Regions from separate parts of the Kitasatospora sp. NPDC097643 genome, predicted to be linked through region 2. Evidence: riboswitches for the same ligand, from Rfam matches in the RefSeq annotation. Region 2 holds a riboswitch; the other holds the start of a gene.

Region 1 (5,384 bases), on a different contig from region 2:
CTTGGTCAGGGCACCGCCCTGGCCGGCGAAGTTGTGGCACTGGGCGCAGTTGGTGCGGAACAGCTCGCCACCCTTGGAGATGTCCTCGGGGTTGGTCGAGGTGTACTGCTCCTTGGTCGGCGTCACCGGGCCGGGGCCGAGCGAGGCCACGAAGGCGGCGAGCTGGTCGATCTCCGCCTGCGAGTAGATGTTCTTCTTGCGCGGGACCTGGGCGCCCGGCTGCTGCGCGGGCATGCGGCCGGTGCCGACCTGGAAGTCGACGGAGGCGGAGCCCACGCCGACCAGGCTCGGACCGTCGCTGCTGCCCTGGCCGTTCAGGCCGTGGCAGGAGGAGCAGCCCACGGCGAAGAGCTTCTTGCCCTCATCGATCGCGAGCGACTGCGCGGCGACGTCGGCCTGCGCCTTGTCGGCGGGCGCGAACGCGGCGTACAGCCCCCCGGTTGCCGCCAGGGCGAGAAGTAGGACGACCAGCGCCGCCAATGGGTGGCGCCGTCGTGCGGAGAGCTTTTTCACGGAATAACCCCGGTGTCAGGATCTGGTCGACTGGTGGGTGCACCCGGCGGCCGGTCTGGCCGGCACGAGGCTGCCTGTCTAGGGCTGCGCGCGCGGTCGGTCGGTGGGAGCGTCGGCACCGGCAGAAGCGGCCCGTCGCCGGTGAGGGCGGGGGCCGCAGCCGGTGGCCAGCGACCTGATCAGCTGGTTACTTGATCAGGTAGATGGTCGCGAACAGGCCGATCCACACGACGTCGACGAAGTGCCAGTAGTACGACACCACGATGGCGGCGGTGGCCTGCTCGTGCGTGAAGCGCTTGGCTGCGTACGTCCGTCCCAGGACCAGCAGGAAGGCGATCAGACCACCCGTCACGTGCAGACCGTGGAAGCCGGTGGTCAGGTAGAACACCGTGCCGTACGGGTCGGAGGACAGCGAGAGGCCGTCCTTCTTGACCAGCTCGGTGTACTCGAAGATCTGGCCGCCGATGAAGATCGCGCCCATGATGAAGGTCACGACGAACCACGAGCGGAGCTTCTTCACGTCCCCGCGCTCGGCGGCGAACACACCGAGCTGGCAGGTGAGGGAGGAGAGCACCAGGATCGTGGTGTTGACCGAGGAGAAGGGCACGTTGAGGGCGTGCGCCTTCTCGGTCCAGAACTCCGGCCCCTTGACGGAGCGGAGCGTGAAGTACATCGCGAAGAGGGCCGCGAAGAACATCAACTCGGAACTGAGCCAGACGATGGTTCCGACGCTGACCATGTTCGGCCGGTTGACCGATCCGTGCGCGTGCCCGGTTTCTACTGCTGTTGCTGTCGCCACGACGGACATTATGTCGGTCCCTTATTCCGTCTTCACGCCGGGGGGTGTCCCTCGGAGTGTCCGGTGCGTGCGGTATGCCCGCTTGGGGGTCGACGGGGTGTCCGGACGGGGTCTGAGCAGCGGCGTGTCCCTTTTCTGACGGTTCCTCGGAGGGGCCTGCGACCCCGTTGCCCAGCGTGTCGTTGCACGGTCGGCGCAGCCCCCGGAGGTAGGGGGACGAGCGCCCTGTCGGCCGTACGGGTGGACCGCGCGGGTCCGGGTGACGGGCCGTCCTCCGGGCGGGTGAGCCGTGGGCGCGGCGGCTTGAGGAGGAACGTGTCCGAGGGGGACTCGACGGGGGGTGATCGGGAGTAGCATCCGGATCAGGCGAACGTGGTCCGGATCACACTTGAGGGAGCAGGGTCCATGGCGTACACGACCGACGAGACGCTCACCGTCCTCGTCTACAGCGATGACCGCAACACCCGCGAGCAGGTGCTGACGGCGCTCGGCCGGCGGCCCGCTGAGGATCTTCCGGAACTGTCCTACCTGGAGTGCGCGACCACCCCGGCGGTGCTGAAGGCGCTGGAGAAGGGCGGGGTCGACCTCTGTGTCCTGGACGGCGAGGCGGTTCCGGCCGGTGGGCTCGGGCTCGGGCGCCAGCTCAAGGACGAGATCTACGGCTGCCCGCCGGTGCTGGTGCTGATCGGCCGGCCGCAGGACTCCTGGCTGGCCGCCTGGAGCCGGGCCGACGCGGCGATCTCCCACCCCGTGGACCCGGTGGCGCTGGCCGAGGCGGTGGCCACCCTGCTGCGGGCGCGGCTGGCGAAGCGGGCTCCGGCCAGCCGCTGAGCAGGGCCGTCTCAGTACTAGAGAAGACAGCGCCGGAGGGACCCCACCGCTCGATAGGCTGACTCCATCCGTACGGACGTCCCCCGGAGTGGGGAACCGACAACAGCTGGAGTCAGCCATGGTGAACGTGAACCCTGCGAACGGTGGTACCGACCCCGCGCAGGTGGTCCGCACCTGGCCGGACATCCTGGCGGCACTGTTGAAGGGGGAGGACCTCGACCGCTCGGCCACCGCGTGGGCGATGGACCGGATCATGAGCGGCGAGGCCTCCCCGGTCCAGGTGGCCGGGTTCATGGTGGCGCTGCGGGCCAAGGGCGAGACGGTCGACGAGATCAGCGGTCTGGTGGACGCGATGTACGCGCACGCCGAGCCGCTGGACATCCCCGGCCCGGCGGTGGACATCGTCGGGACCGGTGGCGACCGGGCCAAGACCGTCAACATCTCCACCATGTCGGCGATCGTCGCGGCGGCGGCCGGCGCCAAGGTGGTCAAGCACGGCAACCGGGCGGCCTCCTCGGCGAGCGGCTCCTCGGACGTGCTGGAGAAGCTCGGCGTCGCGCTGGACCTCTCCGCCCGGCGGGTCGCCGAGGTGGCCGAGGAGGTCGGCCTCACCTTCTGCTTCGCGGCGAAGTTCCACCCCTCGATGCGGCACGCCGCCACCGCCCGGCGCGACCTCGGGGTGCCGACCGCGTTCAACATCCTCGGCCCGCTGACCAACCCGGCGAGGGTCACCTCGCACGCGATCGGCTGCTTCGACACCCGGCTGGCCGGGCTGATCGCCGGGGTGCTCGCCCGGCGCGGCGCGACCGCACTGGTGTTCCGGGGGGACGACGGCCTCGACGAGCTGACCATCACCACCACCTCGCGGGTGTGGATCGTGCGGGACGGCATCGTCACCGAGACCTCCTTCGACCCGCGGGACGTCGGCGTCGAGCTGGTCGGCATCGAGACGCTGCGCGGGGCGGACGCCTCGTACAACGCCGAGGTCGCGCGCCGGATGCTGGCCGGGGAGCGCGGGCCGGTGCGGGACGCCGTCCTGCTGAACACGGCGGCGGCGCTGGTCGCCCTCGACCTGACCGACGCGCCGCTCGCCGAGCAGCTCGCGGCGGGCATGGCCCGGGCGGCGGAGGCCATCGACTCCGGCGAGGCGCAGGACGTGCTGCGCCGCTGGTCGGAGGCCACCAGCCGGGCGTGAAGCGGGAGTTGGGGGCCTGTCGGGATCCTCCCGGCAGGCCCCCTTCGGCTGTCCGGATGGTGGAACCGTGTTTGACCACCCGGCGGACGCGACCTAGAGTCCTGTCCAGGTCATGAGTGACAGCGTCAAGCCCCAGCTTGCTGTCCGGCAACCCTCCGTCCGTGGCGGGGTGCCCTGGGTGAGGACCGGGTCACGCGGCAATCCGTCCGCGCGGCAAGCGCGGACGCCCGAGATCCAGCACTCCCGGGGTCCCTCGACCTCCGAAGGAGTGCATCCTCATGTCTTCTCTTGCCACCGAAATCTGCGCCCCGCTGGCTGTGCTCGGCCGGGACGTCCAGGTGCCGCTCGTCAACGGCGAGAAGGTCGGCTACGCGGCGCTCGACTACGCGGCCAGCTCCCCGGCGCTCCAGCGGGTCTGGGACGACGTCGCCGCCTACGCCCCGTACTACGGCAGCGTGCACCGCGGCGCCGGGTACCTCTCGCAGCTCTCCACCGACCTGTTCGAGCAGAGCCGCCGCACCGTCGCCGAGTTCCTCGACCTGCGCGAGGGCGACCAGGTGGTCTTCACCCGGGCCACCACCGACTCGCTCAACCTGCTGGCGGGCGCCGTGCCGGCCGGCACCCGGGTGTTCGCCTTCGAGACCGAGCACCACGCCTCGCTGCTGCCCTGGGCGCACGCCGGGCTGGACGTCCACTACCTGCGGGCGCCGCGCTCGCGGGCCGAGGCCGTCGCCGCGCTGGACGCCGCGCTGGCCGGGGCGCCCGAGGGCCCCAAGCTGCTCTGCGTCACCGGCGCCTCCAACGTCACCGGTGAGCTGTGGCCGGTCGCCGAGCTGACCGAGACGGCGCACCGGCACGGCGCCCGGGTGGTGCTGGACGCCGCCCAGCTCGCTCCGCACCACCGGGTCTCGGTGCGCGCGCTGGACGTCGACTGGATCGCCTTCTCCGGCCACAAGCTGTACGCGCCGTTCGGCGCCGGGGTGCTGGCCGGCCGGGCGGACTGGCTGGACGCGGCCGAGCCGTACCTGGCCGGCGGCGGGGCGACCCGGACGGTCGCCCGGGAGACCGACGGCTCGGTGGCCGTCCAGTGGCACACCGGCCCGGCCCGGCACGAGGCCGGTTCGCCGAACGTCATCGGCGCGTACGCGATCGCCTCGGCCTGCCGGGCGCTGACCGAGGCGGGCTTCGACGCGCTGGAGGCGCGGGAGCGGCAGCTGGTGGACCGGCTGACGGCGGGGCTGGCGGAGATCCCGGAGGTCCGGGTGCTGAACCTGTTCGGCGCCACTGGTGACATTCACAGCGTGGCCCGGGTGGGCGTGCTGTCCTTCGTCGTCCGGGGCTGGAACAGCTCGCACTTCTCGGCCGCGCTGTCCGCCGAGTACGGCATCGGCGTGCGGGACGGGCTGTTCTGCGCGCACCCGCTGGTGCGGACCCTGCTGGGGGACGAGGACGCGGCGCCTTCCGAGTGCGGGGCGCCGGAGCCGTCGCTGCCGGGGGAGCGCAGCCTCAACGCCATCCGGGTGAGCTTCGGCGCGGGCACGCCGGACGAGCACGTCGACCGCTTCCTGACCGCCGTCCGCGAGCTGGTCACGGACGGCGCGGCGTGGAACTACCGCAACGAGGGCGGCCGTTGCGTCGCGACTGTGCAGATCGACAGGGGGCGCCGGGAGGGCTGACCCCTACTCGTCCAGGCCGAGGGCGAACGCGGCCTCCAGGTCGTGCTGGGAGTAGGTGCGGAAGGCGATCTGGGTCTCGGTGTGGGCCACGCCCGGGACCTTGTTCAGCCAGCCCGGGATGACCTCGGCCAGGTCGTCGTGGCGGCGCACCCGGACCATCGCCACCAGGTCGTAGCCGCCGGTCACCGAGTACACCTCGCTGACGCCCTCGATGGCCGCGATGGCCTCGGCGATCTCCGGAATGCGGTCGACACTGGTCTTGATCAGGACGATGGCGGTGATCACTGTTCGGGCTCCTTTGTGGGGTGGCGCCAGGGTATCGGTCGTCAGCCGGGTCGTCTCGGGGGGCGGCTGACCGCCGTGCAGGCGT
Region 2 (5,384 bases):
TTCACTGCGTCGGCGAGCTGGTTCATGCCACGCTCAAGGCCGCGGCGAGCTTCCTCATCAAAGGCGATGATCTTGGCCATCTGAAGTGGTCCTCCGGGACACGGTCGACTGCTCGGACCAAGGGGTGCCCGCGACGGACGGCCCTGGTGTGCGGGGGTCCATTCCCCTACCGCTCCCGGGGGCCTCACCGACCCGGTCCGCTGTCACTCTCACGCTGTGAGTGCTAACGCCAATGATTAGCACTCCGGGTGGTCGAGTGCAAGCCCAATCGCCAACCCGCGAGCCGCCGCTGGGGCCGCCGCTGGGGCCGCCCGGAAACGCCGACGGGCCCGTACGACGCGTGTCGCACGGGCCCGACGAGAAGCGAAGTGGTCACCAGCCGTAGGGCCGCGCCGAGCTCCTGGGGGCGGAAGGGGTCAGCCCGCGGCGCGGACCATGTCCGCCTGCGGGCCCTTCTGTCCCTGGGAGATCTCGAACTCGACCCGCTGGCCCTCTTCGAGGGTGCGGTAGCCGTCCATCTGGATCGCGCTGTAGTGGACGAAGACGTCCGCACCACCGTCGACCGCGATGAAGCCGTAGCCCTTCTCCGCGTTGAACCACTTGACGGTGCCCTGAGCCATTCCGAACTCCCCTAGTGCTGTGCTGGCCCTTCACGCGCCCGCAGGTCGCGGGCCCGGGTCTGGTTTGAAGGCCGGCCCGGGGAACCCCCCCTGAGCGCAGCCGTGCACGCCGCAATCCTCCGCCGGGCCACCGGACGGCATCCGGTGAGCGGGTGATTACGTCGACCGCCGCTGAATGTATCCGGATCGACGCCCTCTGCAACAGGGCCAGCCACGGGGAATTCCGGCGCCACAGCAAGGGACAGGCCGGGCGGAACCAGGAGAAATTCGGCATTCCACGCCGGACATAGCGGACGAATTACCCAAATCCCCGCAGGAATTCTGACATCTGCCTGACATGTTTCCCGGCCCTGGCCGGGCTGGTCTCACCGGCCGGACGACCGTCGGGCGATTCGCGGGCGAGGGGCGAGGAGAAGCCCCGTTCCCGTCCGAGCCACACTCTACTCCGACTTGACCCGCAAATATTCCAGCCCTAATGCGGCTGGAATGCGGACAGCCGCCCACGTGTACGGAGTGCGGAATTCCGTCCACGTGAGCGGCTGCGGTGCGGCCGTCGACATCACCGCGCCGCGGCTCGGCGGGCGCGGTTCGGCAGGCGCGGCTCAGCAGCCGCCGGCCACCGCCGGGATGATCGAGACGCTGGCGCCGTCGCCGATCTCGGTCGCCAGGCCCTCGGCGAAGCGCACGTCGTCGTCGTTCACGTAGACGTTGACGAAGCGGCGCAGCTTGCCGGTGTCGTCCAGGATGCGCGCGGAGATCCCCGCGTGGTTCTTCTCCAGGTCGGCGATGACCTCGCCCAGGGTGGCGCCCTCGGCGGCGACCTCGGCGGCACCGCCGGTGTAGGTGCGCAGGATGGTGGGGATGCGGACGTTGGCGCTCATGGCTCTCCTAGCGGGTGCGGCCGTGCGGGGGTGGGACCTGCGGGTCGGGGAGGGGTTCAGGCGGACGCGAGGCCGGCGTCGCGGAAGGACGCCAGCGTCGGGCGGATGACGGCGGTCATCCCCGCGTCGGAGACGGCGTCCAGGGTCTTCAGGCCGTCGCCGGTGTTGATCGCGACGGTCTCCTTGGCCGGGTCCAGCTGCCCGGTCTCGACCAGCTTCTTCAGCACGCCGACGGTCACCCCGCCCGCGGTCTCGGCGAAGATGCCCTCGGTCCGGGCCAGCAGCCGGATCGCCGCCACGACCTCCTCGTCCGTGACGTCCTCGACCGCGCCGCCGGTCCGGCGGGCGATGTCCAGCACGTACGGGCCGTCCGCCGGGTTGCCGATCGCCAGCGACTTGGCGATGGTGTCCGGCTTGACCGGGCGGATCACGTCCTGGCCGGCCTTGAACGCCGCCGACACCGGCGAGCAGCCGGCCGCCTGGGCGCCGAAGACCTTGTACGGCCGGTCCTCGACCAGACCGAGCTTGATCAGCTCCTGCAAGCCCTTGTCGATCTTGGTCAGCTGCGAGCCCGAGGCGATCGGGATGACGATCTGCTCCGGCAGCCGCCAGCCGAGCTGCTCGCAGATCTCGTACGCCAGCGTCTTCGAGCCCTCGCCGTAGTACGGGCGCAGGTTGACGTTGACGAAGCCCCAGCCCTCGCCCGCCGGGTCGCCGATCAGCTCCGAGCAGAAGCGGTTCACGTCGTCGTAGTTGCCCTCGATGCCGACCAACTCGCCGCCGTACACCCCGGCCATGACGACCTTGCCCTGCTCCAGGTCGTGCGGGATGAACACGCACGAGCGGAACCCGGCCCGGGCCGCCGCCGCCCCCACCGCACCGGCCAGGTTGCCGGTGGAGGAGCAGGACAGCGTGGTGTAGCCGAAGGCCCGGGCGGCCTCGATGGCGCAGGCCACCACGCGGTCCTTGAACGAGTGCGTGGGGTTGCCCGAGTCGTCCTTGATGTGCAGCTGCGCGGTGAAGCCGAGCTCGCGGCCCAGGTTGTCCGCCTTGACCAGCGGGGTCCAGCCGGGGTTCAGGTTCGGCTTCGAGGCGACGTCGGCCGGCACGGGCAGCAGCGGCGCGTAGCGCCAGATCGAGGTCGGACCGGACTCGATCCGCTTACGCAGCTCCTCGGCGGCCTCGCTGCCGAACTCGTACGCGATCTCCAGCGGGCCGAAGCACTCCAGACAGGCGAAGCTCGGACCGAGCGGGAAGCGGGTGCCGCACTCCCGACAGGACAGCGCGGCTGCGGGGCCGAGGTCAACGGATGCGGGTGCGACGGTGTCGAGAGCCATGATGGCGGAGGCCTTTCTCCTCATCTTCCCCGTGGCGCAAGCCGCGCCACAGGCCGGAATTGGCACCTGTCCCGCCGGGGCCTGTCGACGACAGCCGCGCGAGAAGGTTGCCGGGACGTCAACGGGCCGTTCCCTCAGTCCCTCTGGATGAGCTTGTGAAGTTGTGGTGGTGCTCAGCGGCGACCCCGGCGTGCGAAGGTCCGGCCGCTGTACGAAGACTGTATCCGAAGGCGCCAACCCTGAAAGGGACCGTCCGCCACGCGAGATGGCGCGTCCCACCCGATCCCGCCGAGGAGACTCCCGTGCCCGCCGAACCGACCCCCGCACTCCTCCCGCAGGCGGCGTCCTGGCTGCGCCGCCGCTCGTGGAGTGCGGCAGACCGGCCGGTGCGCACCCTGCTGGAGGCCAAGCGCCGCACCGGCCACACCGTCAGCGTGGTCCTCCCCGCGCTGGACGAGGAGGCCACCGTCGGCGACATCGTCCGCACCATCCGCCGGGAGCTGATGGAGCGCCTCCCGCTGGTCGACGAGCTCGTGGTGGTCGACTCCGGCTCGGTCGACGCCACCGCCGCCGTCGCCGCCGAGGCCGGCGCCCGGGTGGAGCACCGCGACGCCATCCTGCCCCGGCTGCCCGCCGCCCCCGGCAAGGGCGAGGTGCTCTGGCGCTCGCTGCTGGTGACCCACGGCGACATCGTCTGCTTCGTCGACGCCGACCTGCGCGAGTTCGACCCCGACTTCGTCTCCGGCATCCTCGGCCCGCTGCTCACCGAACCGGACATCCAGCTGGTCAAGGCCATGTACGACCGGCCCCTGGAAGTATCGATGGGCGGCTCCGCCGCGGGCGACGTCGCCGTCGACCCGGCCGGCGGCGGCCGGGTCACCGAGCTGGTCGCCCGCCCCCTGCTCAACCTGCACTGGCCGGAACTCGCCGGTTTCGTCCAGCCGCTCGGCGGCGAGTACGCGGCCCGCCGCACCCTGCTCGAACGGCTGCCCTTCCCCACCGGCTACGGCGTCGAACTCGGCCTGCTGGTCGACGCGTTGGAGATCGCCGGGCTGGACGCGCTGGCCCAGGTGGACGTCGGTGTCCGGCACCACCGGCACCAGGACGGCCAGGCCCTCGGCCGGATGGCCGCCACCATCTACCGCACGGCCCTGGAACGCCTCGACCGCACCCACCGGCTGAAGGCCTCCGCCGACCTGGTCCACCCGCTGCTGACCCAGTTCACCCGCGACCCGCGGACCAGGGAGTTCACCGCCCACACCCACCCGGTGACCGCCCTGGAACGCCCCCCGATGCACACCGTCCCCGAGTACGCGACCCGGCACTGAAGCCCCGCCGGAGGGGTTTGCCACGCCGGGGGCCCGGCAACGTACCATCCATGGGCGATCTCACGACCGAACGTTCGAGTGCGACCGGCACCGCACCCGTCCTGGTGGCCTCCAACCGGGGACCGGTGTCGTTCAGCACCGCCGACGACGGCACGCTGACCCTCCGCCGCGGCGGCGGAGGCCTGGTCTCCGGCCTCTCCGCCATCGAGGACCCCGACGCGGTCTGGGTCTGCGCGGCCCTCGGCGACGCCGACCGCCGGGCCGCCAGAGAGGCCCCCGACGGCCGCCTCGACCTCGCCGGGCACGAGGTCGGCGGACAGGCCGTCCGGATGCTGGACATAGATCCACAGACCTTCGCCCGCGCCTACAACGGCGTCGCCAACTCCACCCTCTGGTTCGTCCACCACCTGCTGTACGCGACCCCCACCGCCCCCGCCTTCGACGCCGACTTCCGCGCCGAGTGGAGCGCCTACCGCGCCTACAACACCGCCTTCGCCGACGCCCTCGCCGCCGAGGCCGCCCCCGGTGCCGCCGTCCTGGTCCAGGACTACCACCTGTCGCTCACCCCGGCCCTGCTCCGCGCGGCCCGGCCCGACCTGCGGATCGGCCACTTCTCGCACACCCCGTGGGCCCCGCCGGAGTACTACCGGCTGCTGCCGGACGACGTCGGCGAGGCCGTCCTCACCGGCATCCTCGGCGCCGACCGGGCCGGCTTCCTCACCCGTCGCTGGGCCCTCGCCTTCGCCGACTGCTGCGCCGAGCTGCTGGGCGCCGAGGTGGACCGCGCCGCCATGACCGTCACGCACGCCGGCCGCACCACCCAGCTCGGCGTGCACGCCCTCGGCGCCGACGCCGAGTTCCTGCGCGAACGCGCCCACCGCCCCGACGTGGACCAGCGCCTCGCCGCCCTGCGCGCCGCCGTCGGCGAGCGCCGCACCATCGTCCGGGTCGACCGCACCGAGCTGAGCAAGAACATCGTCCGCGGGCTGCTGGCGTACCGGCACCTGCTGCACACCCGCCCCGAGTGGCACGACCGGGTGGTGCACATCGCCTTCGCCTACCCCTCCCGCACCGACCTGGCCGAGTACCGCGCCTACACCGCCCAGGTCCAGCAGCTCGCCGAGGACATCAACGCCGAGTACTCCACCCCGACCTGGCAGCCGCTGATCCTGCACGTCGAGGACGACTTCGCGCGCTCCCTGGCCGCCTACCGGCTCG

What was found. Region 2 has a riboswitch for S-adenosylmethionine ahead of thrC (threonine synthase). Riboswitches for the same ligand answer to the same signal wherever they lie in the genome.
Region 1: linked by a shared signal. The riboswitch ahead of ABTY15_RS15515 (aminotransferase class V-fold PLP-dependent enzyme) and the one ahead of thrC (threonine synthase) in region 2 are both predicted to bind S-adenosylmethionine.

Annotation. Positions count from the first base shown of each region.
Region 1 is NZ_JBEOSA010000020.1:43,928-49,311, reverse strand. It holds gene qcrC (cytochrome bc1 complex diheme cytochrome c subunit) at 1-513, opposite strand, end outside; gene ctaE (aa3-type cytochrome oxidase subunit III) at 701-1,321, opposite strand; gene ABTY15_RS15525 (response regulator) at 1,718-2,143, shown strand; gene trpD (anthranilate phosphoribosyltransferase) at 2,262-3,338, shown strand; SAM riboswitch class IV at 3,447-3,564, shown strand; gene ABTY15_RS15515 (aminotransferase class V-fold PLP-dependent enzyme) at 3,617-5,014, shown strand; gene ABTY15_RS15510 (Lrp/AsnC ligand binding domain-containing protein) at 5,018-5,299, opposite strand; gene ABTY15_RS15505 (rhomboid family intramembrane serine protease) at 5,341-5,384, opposite strand, start outside.
Region 2 is NZ_JBEOSA010000013.1:87,188-92,571, forward strand. It holds gene groL (chaperonin GroEL) at 1-80, opposite strand, end outside; gene ABTY15_RS11855 (cold-shock protein) at 417-620, opposite strand; gene ABTY15_RS11860 (MoaD/ThiS family protein) at 1,223-1,501, opposite strand; gene thrC (threonine synthase) at 1,558-2,838, opposite strand; SAM riboswitch class I at 2,856-2,992, opposite strand; gene ABTY15_RS11870 (glucosyl-3-phosphoglycerate synthase) at 3,141-4,166, shown strand; gene ABTY15_RS11875 (alpha,alpha-trehalose-phosphate synthase (UDP-forming)) at 4,217-5,384, shown strand, end outside.